DNA from 2 places in the Cellulomonas sp. ES6 genome. Region 1 is predicted to be linked to the other one. Evidence: predicted binding sites of a transcription regulator. Region 1 holds the regulator's gene; the other holds the start of a gene.
What was found. The regulator HrcA, encoded in region 1, represses chaperone genes, less so after heat shock. The targets are predictions, from matches to a motif close to TTNGCACTCGNNNNNNNCGAGTGCNAA.
Positions count from the first base shown of each region.

Region 2: a site for HrcA is predicted at 2,718-2,744, ahead of P9841_RS07025 (FmdB family zinc ribbon protein). Genes of this name have one in related genera too.

Region 1 is NZ_CP125655.1:901,920-909,619, forward strand. Features, by position in the region: gene P9841_RS04300 (sodium-translocating pyrophosphatase) at 1-1,452, opposite strand, end outside; gene P9841_RS04305 (16S rRNA (uracil(1498)-N(3))-methyltransferase) at 1,561-2,328, opposite strand; gene dnaJ (molecular chaperone DnaJ) at 2,332-3,459, opposite strand; gene hrcA (heat-inducible transcriptional repressor HrcA) at 3,542-4,576, opposite strand; gene P9841_RS04320 (MFS transporter) at 4,709-6,316, opposite strand; gene P9841_RS04325 (DUF3097 domain-containing protein) at 6,365-7,216, shown strand; gene P9841_RS04330 (hypothetical protein) at 7,284-7,700, opposite strand, start outside.
Region 2 is NZ_CP125655.1:1,480,215-1,487,914, reverse strand. Features, by position in the region: gene P9841_RS07045 (PDDEXK-like endonuclease domain-containing protein) at 1-413, shown strand, start outside; gene P9841_RS07040 (hypothetical protein) at 645-821, opposite strand; gene mscL (large conductance mechanosensitive channel protein MscL) at 902-1,435, opposite strand; gene P9841_RS07030 (SAF domain-containing protein) at 1,493-2,194, opposite strand; gene P9841_RS07025 (FmdB family zinc ribbon protein) at 2,317-2,646, opposite strand; gene P9841_RS07020 (5-formyltetrahydrofolate cyclo-ligase) at 2,785-3,423, opposite strand; gene P9841_RS07015 (molybdopterin molybdotransferase MoeA) at 3,570-4,784, shown strand; gene P9841_RS07010 (GNAT family N-acetyltransferase) at 4,784-5,389, shown strand; gene P9841_RS07005 (SepX/GlpR family protein) at 5,492-6,577, shown strand; tRNA gene P9841_RS07000 (tRNA-Ala) at 6,636-6,711, shown strand; gene P9841_RS06995 (hypothetical protein) at 6,845-7,700, shown strand, end outside.

The DNA of each region.
Region 1 (7,700 bases):
GGCCGAGAAGTTGCCGGCGACGAGGCCCGACAGGATGTTGAGCGACGGGCCGCCCTCGCGCGAGGACGTGACGACCTCGCGCACGTGGCGGCTGTTGGTCGAGGTGAACACCTTGACGAGCTCCGGGATGAGCGCGCCGGCCAGCGTGCCGCAGGAGATGATCGCCGCGACCTTCCACCACAGCCCGTCCCCGGCACCCTCGAGGTGCCCGAGCACCGCCCAGGTCGTCACGTAGGTGAAGACGATGGACACCAGCGAGGTCAGCCACACCAGCGACGTCAGCGGCTTCTCGAAGTCCATGCGGTCGGCCGTGGCGTAGCGGCGGCGGGTCCAGGCGTCGTTGGCCAGGTAGGACACGGCGGACGCGATGACCATGACCGCGCGGATGACGAACAGCCACACCAGCAGCGTCGCCTGCACCGCCGGGTCGTCGACGGCCAGCAGCACGAACGTCACCAGCGCCACGCCGGTCACGCCGTAGGTCTCGAACCCGTCCGCGCTCGGGCCGACGGAGTCGCCCGCGTTGTCACCCGTGCAGTCGGCGATGACGCCGGGGTTGCGGGCGTCGTCCTCCTTGATCTTGAAGACGATCTTCATGAGGTCGGAGCCGATGTCCGCGATCTTGGTGAAGATGCCGCCCGCGATGCGCAGCGCCGAGGCGCCCAGCGACTCGCCGACCGCGAACCCGATGAAGCACGCGCCCGCCACGTCCGCGGGCAGGAACAGCAGGATCACGAGCATCATGAACAGCTCGAGGCTGATGAGCACCATGCCGATCGACATGCCCGACTTCATCGGGATGCGGTGCACCGGCAGCGGCCGGCCCCGCAGCGACGCGAACGCCGTCCGGGAGTTGGCGAACGTGTTGACGCGGATGCCGAACCACGCCACCGCGTAGGACCCCGCCATGCCGAGCAGGCTGAAGGCGATGATCATCGCGACCCGGCCCCACTCGAAGCCGACGAGCGCCTTGTAGTACACGACGATCACCGCGGCGATGAACACCCACAGCAGCATGAGGAACCGGCCCTGCTGCGTGAGGTACGTCTTGCAGGTGGAGTAGATGAGCTCGGAGATCTCCCGCATCGCCGCGTGCACCGGCAGGCGCCGGAGCTGCACGTACGACGCGACGCCGAAGGCCAGCCCCAGCACGCACACCACCAGGCCGAGGCCCAGCAGCAGGCGCCCGGAGACGCCGCCGAGCACGGTCACGGCGCCGAGGTCGGGCAGCACGAGGCTCGCCTCGCCGCCGTGCACGGCGCCCGCGCCGGCGCCCGATCCGGCGCCGCCGCCGGCACCCGCGCCGGCCTCGCCGCACCCGGCGAGCAGGAGGGTCAGCGCGCCGGCGGCCCCGCCCAGCACGGGCAGGCGCCGGGAGCGCCGGGAGGTGCGGCGAGGTGCTGCTGCCCCCGCCGCGAGGTCGTCGTTGCCGGTCCGTACGTCAGTGTTCACGGTCGGTTCCCTGGTGAGAGCGCCTTCGCTGCCACCTTCGACGCTAGGACCGTGACGCAGGTCACGGATGAGACGTACGGCCCAGGACCGACGTCCCGGGCGGGCGCCTCAGCCCCAGCGGCCGAGCCGCTGCGCGAGCAGCCCGAGGGCCACAGGACCGGCCGTCGACGTGCGCAGCACGTGCGGCCCGAGCCGGACGGTGACGGCCCCGGCGCCGACCAGCGCCGTGACCTCCCGCTCCGAGATGCCGCCCTCCGGGCCGACGACGACCAGGACGTCCGTCCCGGTGCCGGCGGCGGGCAGCCCGGCCTCGGCCAGCGGCACCGTCGCCTCCTCGTGCAGCATCAGCGCGGCCCCGCCCGCGGCCACCACGTCGCCGACCCGCCGCGCCAGCGCCGGGGAGTCCAGCGCGAGCTCCACCTCGGGCACGTGCGCCCGGCGGGCCTGCTTCGCCGCGGTGCGGACGGTGCCGAGCCAGCGCGCCCGGCTCTTCGCCGCCCGGTCCCCGCGCCACACGACGACCGACCGCTCGGCCTGCCACGGCACGACGCCGTCGGCGCCGACCTCCGTGGCCGCCTCGATCGCCAGCTCGTCCCGGTCGCCCTTCGCGAGGGCCTGCACCAGGACGAGCCGCGGCGCGGGCACCGCCTCCACGACGACCTCCTGGACGCGCAGGTGCACGCCCTCGGGGCCCACGTGCTCGACCTCGCCGACCAGCCGCACGCCGGCCGTGTCGACGACGTCGACGCGCTCCCCCGGCGCACGCCGCTGCACGACGCCCGCGTGCCGCCCCTCGGTGCCGTCGAGCAGGTACAGGTCGCCGGGGGCGAGCGCGGCGAGGCCGCCCGGCTCGGCCAGGAAGACGGGTGCCGTCACGCGTCAGCGTCCGGCGAGCTTGTCGCGCAGCTTCGCGAACACCCCCGGCGCCGACGCGCTCAGCCGCGCCTCCGGGCGCTCCTCGCCGCGCAGCGCCGCGAGCCGGCGCAGCAGCTCCGCCTGCTCGTCGTCCATCGCGGTCGGCACCTGGACGTCCACGTGCACGTGCAGGTCGCCGCGGCCGCCGGCGTGCAGGTGGCCGACCCCGAGCCCGCGCAGCGTGACCACCTGGGCGGGCTGCGTACCGGGACGCAGGTCCACCTCCTGGGGGCCGTCCAGCGTCTCCAGCGTGAGCACCGTGCCGAGCGCCGCCGCCGTCATCGGGACCTGCAGCGTGCAGTGCAGGTCGTCGCCCTCCCGGACGAACGTCTCGTGGCGGCGCTCCCGGATCTCCAGGTACACGTCGCCGGCCGGGCCGCCCGCCGGGCCGACCTCGCCCTGCGCCGTGAGCTTGATGCGCGTGCCGGTGTCGACACCCGCGGGGACGTCGACCTCCAGGACCCGGCGCGACCGGACGCGCCCCTCGCCGGCGCACTCGGTGCAGGGCTCGGGGATGACGGTGCCGAACCCGTGGCAGGCCGCGCACGGCTGCGACGTCATGACCTGGCCGAGGAACGAGCGCGCGACGCGCTGGACGCTGCCGCGCCCGCCGCACACGTCGCAGGTGCGCGGGGACGTGCCGGGACGGCAGCAGGTGCCGCCGCAGGTGGGGCAGACCACCGCCGTGTCGACCGGCACCTCGCGGTGCGTGCCGAACGTGGCCTCCGCGAGGTCGATGTCGAGCCGCACGAGCGCGTCCTGCCCGCGGCGCGCCCGCGGGATCGGGCCGCGCTGCGCACCGCCCCCCGCCGCGGCACCGAAGAACGTCTCGAAGATGTCCTGGAAGCCGAAGCCCCCGCCCATGCCGCCGCCCGGGGACGACGGGTCGGCGCCCATGTCGTACATGCGGCGCTTCTCCGGGTTGGAGAGCACGTCGTACGCCCGGGAGACGTCCTTGAACCGCTCCTCCGACGCGGCGTCGGCGCCGGCCACGTCCGGGTGCAGCTCGCGCGCCAGCCGGCGGTAGGCCTTCTTGATCTGCTCGGGCGTGGCGTCGCGGTCCACGCCGAGCACCTCGTAGTAGTCGCTCACTCGTCACTTCCTGTCGGTCGCGCGCGTCGACGCGGGTCGGGGGCGCCGCGGGGGCGGGCGCGGGGCGTGCGGTCGGGGCCGGTCACCCGGCGAGGATCCGGGACAGGTAGCGGGCGACGGCACGCACCGTCGCGATGGTCCCGGGGTAGTCCATGCGGAGCGGGCCGACCGATCCGATGCGGGCGACAGCGGCACCGCCGCCGTCACCGGGCCCGCCGTAGCCGGTGGTGACGAACGAGGTCTCCACCAGGCCCTCGTGCTGCGTCTCCCGGCCGATGCGGACGGCCACGGCGGCCTCGTCCTCGGCCATCTCGGTCAGCAGCCGCAGCAGCACGACCTGCTCCTCCAGCGCCTCCAGCACGGGGCTGATGGTGCGGGCGAAGTCCTGGCCGCCGCCCCGCACGAGGTTCGCGGTGCCGGCCAGCACCACGCGCTCCTCGCTCTCGCGGGCCAGCGTGTCCTCCACGACGGCGACGACGGCGCGCACCAGCGGGGCCGCGACGGGCTCGAACTCGTCGGACAGCCCGGACAGCACGGCGTCCAGCTCGGCGAGGCGCCGGCCGGCTGCCGCCACGTTGAGCCGGACCCGCAGCCGGGCCACGACGGCCTCGTCCAGCGGGTCCGCCAGCTCCAGCGTGCGCTGCTCCACGCGGCCGTGGTCGGTGATGATGACGACGAGCAGGTGCCGGTCGCCGACCGGGACGAGCTCGACGTGCCGCAGGGCAGTGCGCCGCAGCGACGGGTACTGCACGACGGCCACCTGGTGGGTGAGCTGGGCGAGCAGCCGGACGGCGCGGTCGACCACGTCGTCCAGGTCGGCCGCGTCCTCCATGAAGGTCTCGATGGCCCGCCGCTCCGGGGCGGACAGCGGCTTGACGGTCGCGAGCCGGTCGACGAACAGCCGGTAGCCCTTGTCGGTCGGCACCCGGCCGGCGGAGGTGTGCGGCTGCACGATGTAGCCGGACTCCTCGAGCGCGGCCATGTCGTTGCGGATGGTGGCCGGCGAGACGCCGAGCGCATGCCGCTCGACGAGCGCGCGCGAGCCGACGGGCTCGCGGGTGGCGACGTAGTCCTCCACGATCGCGCGCAGCACGTCCAGCCTGCGGTCCTCGCTCATCGCCACCTCCCGATGCCTGTCCGGCCGCCCGTCACGCCGGGTCCGCCTCGCCCCACGTCCGGCCACCGCGCCGTCCGGCGGCCGCCGGCGACGCGCGGCCGGGATGGCACTCACCCGACGCGAGTGCCAATTCTACTCGGCCGCACGGGCAGGTGCCCTGCCGCCCGCGACCACGGCCCCGGGCCCCGACGTCCCGCCGGTCGCGGCCGGGTCGCGGCGCCGCGCGACCAGGTCCACCACGCCGACCACGAGGGCCACCGCGACGAGCGCCACCGTGACGAGCAGCGCCCGGCCGGCGGCCACGCCGCCCTCGACGCCCGCGGCCAGCGCCGTGTAGTAGGTCGACAGCGCGACGGCCACGCCGAGCGCGGAGCCCACCCGCTGCCCGACCTGCAGCATGCTGCCCGCGACGCCCGCCCGGTCCAGCGGGACGCGCGCGAGCGTGAGCGTCTGGTTCGGGGAGATGACCAGGCCGCTGCCGGCGCCCGCGACCATCTGCGTCCCGGCGACCACGAGCCCGACCGCCGGCGGGTCCACCAGGCGGATCGCCAGGTCGGTGCCGACGAGGCCCGTGAGCACGAGCACCAGCCCCACGACCACCAGCGCCCGCCCCCGCGTCGCGACCAGGCGGCCCGACTGCTGCGCCGCGACGGCCGACGCGATCGCGAACGGCATGCCCACCAGCCCGGCCTGCAGCGGCGTGAACCCCGCGATCTGCTGGAGGTACAGCGTGGTGACGAGGAACACGGCCGTGAACCCGGCGAAGTACGCCATGCCGAGCAGCGCGCCGTTGCGGAACGACGGCTCCCCCAGCACCCGCGGGTCGAGGACGGCCGCGCCGGTCCGCCGCTGGTACCCGCGCTCCCACGCGACCGTGGCCACGGCCAGCACCGCCGCCACCGCGAGCCACCACCAGCGCGCCGGGTCGTCGCCGCCCTCGCCCGTGGTGATGACGAACGGCACCATCACGGCCGTCGTGGTCACCGCGACCAGCGCCAGGCCCGGCACGTCCAGGCGCGGGCGGCCCGAGCGCGCGGACGCGGCCGACGGCCCGGGGCGGCCGCGCGGCAGGAACCGCACGGCCAGCGGCAGCACCACCGCGATCACGGGGACGTTCACGAAGAACACCCACCGCCAGCCGTGCTCGGCCCCGAACGCCTGGATGATCAGCCCGCCCAGCAGCGGGCCGAGGGCCGTCGACACCCCGATCGTCGCGCCGAAGTACCCGAACGCCCGGCCGCGCTCGTACCCCGAGAACAGCTGCTGGATCGTGCCGACCACCTGCGGGTTCAGCAGGCCCGCGCTCGCGCCCTGCAGCAGGCGCATCGCCGCGAGCACCTCGTCCGACGGCGCCAGACCCGCCCCGAGGCTGGTCAGCGCGAAGCCGGTGAGCCCCACGAGGAACAGCGTGCGCCGGCCCCGGGCGTCCCCGAGCCGGCCCGCCGGCACCAGCACCAGCCCGAACGCCAGGGTGTACCCGGCGACGATGAGCTGGAGCTGGCTCGCGCCCGCGTCGAGGCTGCGCTCGATGGACGGCAGCGCGACGTTGACGATCGAGACGTCGAGCATCGTGATGAAGCCGATCGCCAGGCAGACGCCGAGCGCCCGCCAGCGGTGCGGGTCGGGCTCCTGCCGTGCCGGCGCGCGCGGGCCGGGCTCCGGGGCCTCCGGCGACCGGGCGGTGGGCGGCTGCGGGGCCGGGCGCTGCGGGTCCGGAGGCGGGTGCGGGGTGGACGTCACCGTCGTGTCGTACCACGGGCCCGCGCGGTCGGCACCTAGGCTGCCGCGGTGACCGACCGCTACGGACCCGACGTGCTGGCCGCCGGGTCGGCCCGCGCGCACCGCCGCCCGACCTCCGTCCCCACCCCCGCCGAGCGCGGCCTGGTCGTCGAGGAGGTCACCACCGGCTGGGTCGGGGCGGTCGTCCGGGTCGAGAAGTCCGGCGGGGAGCACGTCGTCGTCCTGGAGGACCGCCGGGGCCGCACCCGCACGTTCCGGCTCGGCCCCGGGTTCTGGGTCGACGGGCGCCCCGTCGAGCTCGTCGCGCCGCGCGCCGCCGCGCCCACCGGTCCGCGCCGCACCGCCTCCGGCTCGATCGCCGCCCCCGACCAGCGCGCCCGCGTCGCCGTGGGCAGCCGCATCTGGGTGGAGGGGAAGCACGACGCGGAGCTGGTGGAGAAGGTCTGGGGTGACGACCTGCGCGCCGAGGGCGTCGTCGTGGAGCTGCTCGACGGCGTGGACCACCTGGTCGACGCGCTGCGGGAGTTCCGGCCCGAGCCGTCCCGCCGCGTCGGCGTCCTGGTCGACCACCTGGTGCCGGGGTCCAAGGAGCAGCGGATCGCCGACGAGGCCCTGCGGGTCGCGCCGCGCGGCACCGTCCTGGTGCTCGGCCACCCGTACGTCGACGTGTGGCAGGCCGTGCGCCCCGAGCGGGTCGGCCTGCGCGCGTGGCCGACCATCGAGCGCGGCACCGAGTGGAAGCGCGGCATCCTGCGCGAGCTGGGCTGGCCGGCGGACGAGCAGGCCGACGTGGCGCGCGCCTGGCAGCGCATCCTGCGCGGCGTCCGGAGCTACGCGGACCTCGAGCCGTCGCTGCTGGGGCGGGTCGAGGAGCTGATCGACTTCGTGACCGCCCCCTGAACGCCCGACCGGCGCCGCCCCCGGGTGGGGACGGCGCCGGTCGGTGCGGAGCCGCGTGCGGCCGGGGTCAGGGGGCGACGGGGTCGCCCTGCGCCCGGCGGTACACGTACGTCGTCGCCAGCAGCCCGAACGGGAACGACACCAGCTGGCCGACGTAGCACAGGAAGCTGCCGACCGCGTTGGCCGCGAGCACGCCCAGGTACAGCAGCACGACGGTGCCGAGGTTGCGGTTCACCAGCGTGAAGCTGGCCTTGAGGGCGTCCACCGGCGCCATGCCCTTGTCGAGCACGAAGAACAGCGTGAACTGCGCGAAGAACGCGAACACGATGCCCGGCAGGACGAACAGCAGGGTGCCGATCGCCGTGCCCACGCCGACGAGCAGGACCGCGACGACGACCTTGCCCAGGTCGTCGAACCGGAAGAACGTGCCGAACTCGATGCGGCGGCCGTTCGCGACCTCCAGCGACGCGCGGATCACGCCCGC
Region 2 (7,700 bases), 580 kb from region 1:
CGACGGCGCAGGCGCAGGGCGGGACGGACACGGGCGCTTCCCCCGCCCGTCCCGCCGACGAGCGTGCCTCCGCCGGGCCGCGCCCGTCCACGTCCCCGATCCCCGCGACCGCCTCGCAGATCCCCGGCGTCATGGAGGCCGCGGCTCCCATGACCGGCGCGGTCCGCGCCGTGCAGCCGACGCTGGCGGTGCCCGGCGGGCCCCGGCCCGACGTGCGCCCGGGCCTGCCGATCAGCGCCTACTCCGACGACCAGCTCGACGACCTCGTGGCGTGGCTGGTGTCGGACGGCAGCGAGCGGACGCCGGAGGAGCTGGGCGCCGCGCTGCGCCGGGAGCTCGGCGTCACGCGGCGCGGGGCGCGGGTCGACTCGGTGGTCGCGGCGGCCGTGCGGCGGGCGACCAGCGGCAGCTGAGACCGCGCGCTGCGGCGGGCGACCGCTCCGATCGCGAGCGTGCGGCGGGTGACCGCTCCGATCGCGAGCGTGCGGCGGGCGACCGCTCCGATCGCGAGCGTGCGGCAGGCGACCGCTGCGATCGCGACCGTGTGCCGGCGCCTGGACGGGACGGCCAGCGCGCGGCGGGTGGCCCCTGCGAGCGCGGAGGAGCGGGTGCCGGAGATGACGCCCGGGCCCGGCCGCTCGCGGTCACCAGTGCGGCGGGACGTCCCGGAGCAGGCGGTCGTCGTTCGTGTCCGACCGCTCGTCGCCCCAGCCGGTGTCCGAGTCGTCGGCGCTGCGCCCCGGGATCACGGGAGCGTCGTCCACCGCGCGGCGGGTCGGGGGCGTGGCGGCGGGTCGGGGCTCGGTCGGCGGTGTGGTCACCTCGCCAGTGTCCCACCGACCCGGGTGGCGGTCAGGTGCCGCGCACAGGCGGCACCGCGCGGTGCCGGTGCGGGTCGGCGTCAGATCGGGGGCTGCGGTGCGGCGTGCGCGCCGGGACCCGAGCCGGCCGGCGGCGCGCCCGGGGCCGGGGGCGGCGTGGCGCCCTGCCCGGCGGCGAGCAGGTCGCGGATCTCCTGGAGCAGCAGGATGTCCTCCGACGGGCGGGCCGGCTCGGCCTCTATGCCCCGCTTGCGGCGCTCGGCCAGCTTGTTCAGCGGCAGCACGATGACGAAGTAGACCGCCGCCGCCGTGATGAGGAACTGCAGCAGCGCGTTGAGGATCACGCCGACGTTGATCTCGGCGTCGTTCCGGCCGCTGATGACCCAGAGCTCGGAGATGTCCGGCTTGCCGAAGATCATGGCGATGAGCGGGCCGATCAGCCCGCTCTGCACGGCCGTGACCACCGCGCCGAACGCGGCGCCGATGACGACGCCGACCGCGAGCTCCACGGCGTTGCCCCGCGAGATGAAGTCCTTGAATCCCTGGAAGACGCCGGAGAGGCCCCGCGCGCGCTCCGTGGTGCTGCGCAGGCCCTGGCGTAGTGCGTCGCTCATGTCGTGAACTCCTCCGGTGCCCGTCGTGAGCACGTCCGGTGCCGGGTGGTCCGGGCATCATCCCACGATGACCGCACCGAGCACCCGGGAGGACGCGGCCGCGCCCAGGGACACGGCCTCGTCCGGCCGCACCGCGAGCAGCACCGGCCCGTCGGCGGCGGACCCGTCGCGCAGGCCGTCGCCCCGGTCGGCCGCAGCCGCTCCCGGCCCGTCCGCCGCGCCGCCCGAGGCGTCCCCGGCGCCGCTGCCCGCGGGGGCGAGCACGACGGCGCCGCGCGCCAGGCGCTCCGGCTCGTCGCCGTCCAGGACGGGCGCGGCGACCACGTCGACGAGCACTCCCGGGCGGAGCAGCGCGGCCACGCCCGCGTCCGCGAACCGGACGGGCACCACGACCGTGCCCTCCGGCGGGACAGCGGCCTCGTCCGCGAGCAGCTCCGGCACCAGCGGGAGGCCCAGCGGCACCGCGACGAGGAGCGGGCGGCCCGTGACGTCGTCCGCGCGCGGGACGTCGCGGTGCGGGACGAGCGCCGGCGGGACCTGCTGCAGGTGGACGTCCCGCGGCCGCAGGACGGCGCCGGCCGGCAGGTCCCGGGCGGCGACGGGTACCTCGACGGTGGGCGGGTCGGGCGGCCGCACCTGCTCGACGACGGCCACCACCGCGAGGGCGGCGCACAGGGCGGCGAGGGGGCGCCGGGCCCGCCAGGCGAGCAGCCGCAGCGCCCGCCGGGTGGCGGGGGAGATCCGACCGGTCAGGGGCATGCCGCGACGCTAGGCGCGGGGGAGCGACCCGTCCGGCCGCGGCGGGCGCGGGTGGGGACGGCGCACCGTGCGGTGTGCTGTGGAGGAGCGGGTGCCCGTGTCGCGGGCGGGACCGCGCGGGCTCAGCCGGCGGCGGGCTTCGCGGCGGACGAGGAGGAGGACGTCGAGGACGTCGACGTGCTCGACGACCCGCCCGACGACGACCCGCCCGACGACGAGTTGCCCGACGACGTGGTGCTCGACGACGACGAGCTGCTCGAGCCCGAGGTCCGGCCGGACCGGGAGTCGGTCCGGTAGAAGCCCGATCCCTTGAAGACGACGCCGACGGCGGAGAAGACCTTGCGCAGCCGGCCGCCGCAGCTCGGGCACTCGGTGAGCGCCGCGTCGCTGAAGGACTGGTGGATGTCGAAGGCGTGGCCGCACTCGGTGCAGGTGTACGAGTAGGTGGGCACTGCTGTCTCCCGCGGATGACGTGACCTGGTGGGGGAGGGGCCGGTCGTCCGCGCGGTGGTCGGCGGCGGGCCTGGCACTCTCCGTGTCCGAGTGCCAATGATACGCGCCCCCGGGATGTTCCCCCGGAGCGGTCGCGATCAGGCGCCCAGGTGGTACCAGCGCTCGGGGGTCGCGACCATGTCGACCCTGCGGTCGTGGGGCTCGCGCGGCAGGGGACGGACCTCCGCGTCGTAGAGCTCCTCGGCGAACACCAGGGCGATGACCGGGGTGCCGGGGCGTGCGTGGGCGAGGGCGCGGTCGTACCAGCCACCGCCCTGGCCGAGGCGGGTACCGGACGTGTCGACGGCGAGCGCCGGGGCGACGATCACGTCGGCCTCCGCGAGCGCCTCCGCCCCGAGGGACGGCGTCGAGGGCTCCGGCGGGCGTCCGGGTGCGCGCTGCAGCAGGTCGTGCCGGCCGGCGTACCGCGCCCACTCGCGCTGCAGCCCCGCGCCGAGGACGGGCAGCAGCACCTCGATCTGCCGCCCCGCGAGGGAGTCGAGCAGCGGGCCGGTGTCGGGCTCGGTGGGTCGCGCCGAGTACACCGCGACGCACCGGGCGTCGGCCAGGGCGGGGATCGTCTCGACGACGTCGACGAACGCGTCCGCCGCCTCCGTGCGCCTCCGGGCCGACCGTGCCTGCCGGGCCGCGCGCAGGAGGGCCCGGAACTCGTCCTTCACCTCGGTCACCGTGCTGCCCTCGGAGACGTGCGGGTACGGCTGGGCGACGGCGCTCATGCCCCTAGTGTCGCAAACGCCCGGGGGCCGCAGCAGGACCAACGGCGGACAGCGCGTCGGCGCGAGCCCCGGGCGGGACCCGCGGGCGGGCCGTCCCCGGCGCGGTGCGTGCGCCCGCCGCGGCGCCCGCCGGGCAGAATGCGGGCATGAGATCCGTGCAGGACCAGCTCGCGGCGGTGCTGGCCGCGGTGGGCCCGGTGTCCCCGCTCGACGTCGTGCTCTCCGACGCGGCGGGCTGCATCCTCGCCGAGGACCTGGTCGCCCCCGCCGACGTGCCGTCGCGGCCGGTCGCCGCGTGCGACGGGTACGCGGTCGCGAGCGGGGACCTGCACGGTGCGGGCGCGCCGGTGCTCCCGGTCGCCCACGACGTGCTGGCGGGGGATCCCGCCGCGCTGCGCCTCGCGCCCGGCCAGGCGGTGCGGATCGCGTCGGGCGGGCCGGTGCCCGCGGGTGCGGACGCCGTCGTCGCCGCGGAGGACACCGACCGCGGGGCCGTGCGCGTGACGCTGCACCGGCTGCCCGTGCCCGGCGTGAACGTGCGGCCTGCCGGCGCGGACACGGCCCGGGGGTCGGTCGTCCTGGCCGCGGGGACGCGCCTGGGCGCCCGGCAGCTCGCCGTCGCGGCGGCCAGCGGCCGGGGGCGGCTGCGCGTGCACCCCGCCCCGCGCGTGGTCCTGGTCTCGACCGGGTCCGAGCTGACCGAGCCGGGCACGCCCCGGCGCGACGGCGGTGTCTACGAGGCCGCCGGCCACGCGCTGGAGGCGGCCGTCCGCGACACCGGAGCGACACCGGTGCGGGTGGGCGTGGTGACGGACGACCGCGCCGTGCTGAGCGAGGCGCTCGAGGACCAGCTCGTGCGCGCGGACGTCGTGGTGACGACCGGGGGGCTGTCGGAGTCGCAGCACGACACGCTCGCGGACGTGCTCGCGCCGCTGGGCACCGTCCGGTTCGACCAGGTCGCGATGGCACCGGGCTACCGGCACGGCTTCGGGACGGTGGGCGGCGGCGCGGGGGCCGTCCCGCTGTTCGCCCTGCCGGGCCACCCCGTCGCCGCGCAGGTGGCGTTCGAGGTGTTCGTCCGCCCCGCCCTGCGCGCGATGGCGGGGCACACCGACCTGTTCCGGCCGTCGGTCGCGGCGCGTGCGGACGTGGGCTGGGAGTCGCCGGCCGGTGTGCGCCAGTTCGTGCCGGCCGCGGTCGTGGGGTCGCCGAGCGAGGGCTACCGCGTGACGCCGGTGGGCGACCCCGGTGTGCCGTCGGTGACGGGGCTCGCGCACGCGAACGCGCTGGCCGTGGTGGGCGAGCAGGACACCGCCGTCGTGGCCGGGCAGGTCGTGCACTGCCTGGTGCTGGAGGGCTGATGCCGCGCGGCTGGCCGGTCGTGCTGACCGACGGCGACGTGGCCCTCCGGCCGCTGCGCCGCACCGACGAGGCGGTGTGGATGCGGCTGCGCGCCGCGAACGCCGCGTGGCTGGAGCCGTGGGACGCGACCTCGCCCGAGCCGCTCAGCGGGCGGCGCCCCACGTTCCCGCAGTTCGTGCGGACGCTCGACCGGCAGGCCCGCTCGGGGTCGTCGCTGCCGTTCGCCGTCGAGCACGAGGGCGAGCTCGTCGGGCAGCTCACGGTCTCGGGCATCACGTACGGCTCGCTGTACTCGGCGTCGATCGGGTACTGGATCGCGCGGCACGTGGCGGGCCGCGGCATCACGCCGACGGCGGTGGCGCTCGCGACGGACCACTGCTTCGCGGGCCTCGGGCTGCACCGCGTCGAGGTGAACATCCGCCCGGAGAACGGCCCGTCGCTGCGCGTGGTGGAGAAGCTGGGGTTCCGCGACGAGGGCCTGCGCGAGCGCTACCTGCACATCCAGGGCCGGTGGTGCGACCACCGGACGTTCGCCCTCACGACGGAGGACGTCCCCGGCGGGCTGCTCGCGCGCTGGCACGCGGCGCGGACGCCGCGCGCCTGACGGGCCGGGCGCGGGACCGGGGAATCACACCGGTGTGATTTCCCCGCGGACACGCCGCGAGGGGTCCGGTCGCACCGCGCGCGCGGCCCCTACCGTCGTGGAGTGTACGAATTCGCCGGACCGGCCGCCCTCGCGGTGGTCGTCCTGTGGATCGCGTACCTGGTGCCGCACAAGCTGCGGCACCGGCAGCAGCTGCTCGAGTCGCGGACCGACGACCGGTTCTCCGACGCGTTGCGGGTGCTGGCGGTGACGGGCCCCGCGGGGTCGGGTCGGCGCCGGCGTCCGGACGCGGCACGGGGGGTCCGGCAGGACTGCGGCCCGGTGGACAAGCGAGCCGGGTTGCTCACCCCGGGCACGGGGACCCGGCTCGCCGGAACGGACAGAGGAGCCACGGACGTGGACCGACCGCACGGGACCCAGGACAGGGTCGGCGCCGACGCAGCCCGCCGCGCCGCGCAGCTCCAGGCCGCCCACGCCGCGGCGACCGCCCGCCGTGGCGCCGCCGCGCGCCGCCGCGGGGTGCTCGCGGGCGCGCTGCTCGTGGCGACGGCCGCCGGGTGGGTCGTCGTCGCGGCGACCGCCGTCGGCGTGCTCGCCGGGCTGGTGCCGACCGTGCTGCTCGCGACCGTGCTGGGCCTCGGCCGCCGCGCCGTCGTGCAGGGCCAGGCCGCCGAGGCGGAGTGGGAGCGGCGGATCGCCGAGGCGCACGAGGTCGCCCGCTCCCGCGCGTCCCGCCCGGCCCGGACGCACGCGGCGGGTCGCGCGGTGCACCCCTCGTCGGCGGACACCCAGGCGATCACCCGCGTCCGCGTCGACGAGGCGCCGGCCGGGCGTCCCGTGCGCGACGGCGGGCGCGAGGGCGACACGTGGTCCCCGGTCGCCGTGCCGCGGCCGACCTACGCGATGAAGGCGCCCGCACCGCGCCGCGAGCCGGCTCCGCTGGGCGAGGTCGAGGGCTCGACGCACGCCGCTCCGGCGCGCACGCCGGTCGCCGACCGCGACCTCGCCCCGGTCGCGACGGGCGCGCCCGCCGAGGCCCCGGCCGCCGAGCAGCCCGCGGAGACCGGTGCCTCGCCCGCCGTGGCGGAGGCCGGACGGGCCGCCGAGACGCTCGCCGCGCCGGAGCCCCCGACGGGGTCGATCGACCTGGACGCCGTGCTCGCGCGGCGTCGCGCGGCCGGCGAGTAGCCGCGCACCGCGGTGTCGTGAGCACCCCTCACCGGGTGCTACGCTGTTCACCGCTCAAGGGGCTGTGGCGCAGTTGGTAGCGCGTCTCGTTCGCAATGAGAAGGTCAGGGGTTCGAATCCCCTCAGCTCCACCAGTGCTTAGGCCCGGGATCATCACGATCCCGGGCCTTCGTCGTGTTCGGCGTGTGGAAGCCCGGGGGACATGTGGGGGAACATCCGAGGGGAGAATGCCGGACGGACGATCGTCGCTCCAGCCATGATGTCGTCATGGCTGGCTATCGCCCACCGCTGACCGAGCATCAGATCGACCTCCTGCGCTGGGTGAGCGATGGCTGCCCGGAGGGCACGTACGACGGGTACGGGTACCGGGGATCGGCGCGCAACCTGGAAGCGCGGGGGCTACTCAGTATCAAGGGTCGGGGCGCATCCTGGACCGCGACGATCACCGAGGAGGGCGAGCGTCACCTCGAGGCTCGCACCGACGACCCGGGGCTCGTGCCGCAGAGACCAAGGCCCGCCAGATCTGGTGCGAAGGTGACGACGCCGGCGAGTGAACCTCGCCCGGAGCAAGTTCGACCAGCAGTGGCGAAGCCGAAGGCGACCGCATACGTCCGCAAGACTGACGTGATGATGGACGAACTGCGTGGCGCGCCGGACGGCCGGTTGACGATCAACCCCGATGAGCGAGATCGCTACGCGCGGCTCGTCTCGTTGGCAAAGCGCCGCGGGCTGGTGCCTGAGGGCATGTCTCTAGAGATCACGCATAAGTGGGCGCGGACTTCGGAAGGCGCGGCGGTCTGGTTGCAGCCGTTGCCGGAGTGGCAGACCCGCACTCTGGCGCGCGTCCCGGTCGCTATCGACTCAGAATCCTTGACCGACGTGGTCAACAAGCTTGACGCCCGAGCAGACGTCGAGTTCGACCCGAACGTACGACCTCGAGCGCTGCGGATCCTCGATGCGTTGGTTCGAGAGGTCCGAGCGCGTGGATACAAGGTGCGCGCTGGCCGCGCCCCCGTTCTCATGACCGAGGCTCGGCGTGACGAGTACGTCGACCCAGATCGGCTCGGGCACCTTCGCGTACAGATCGGCGACGACGTCACGCACCTCTGCCTGACGCAGGTGC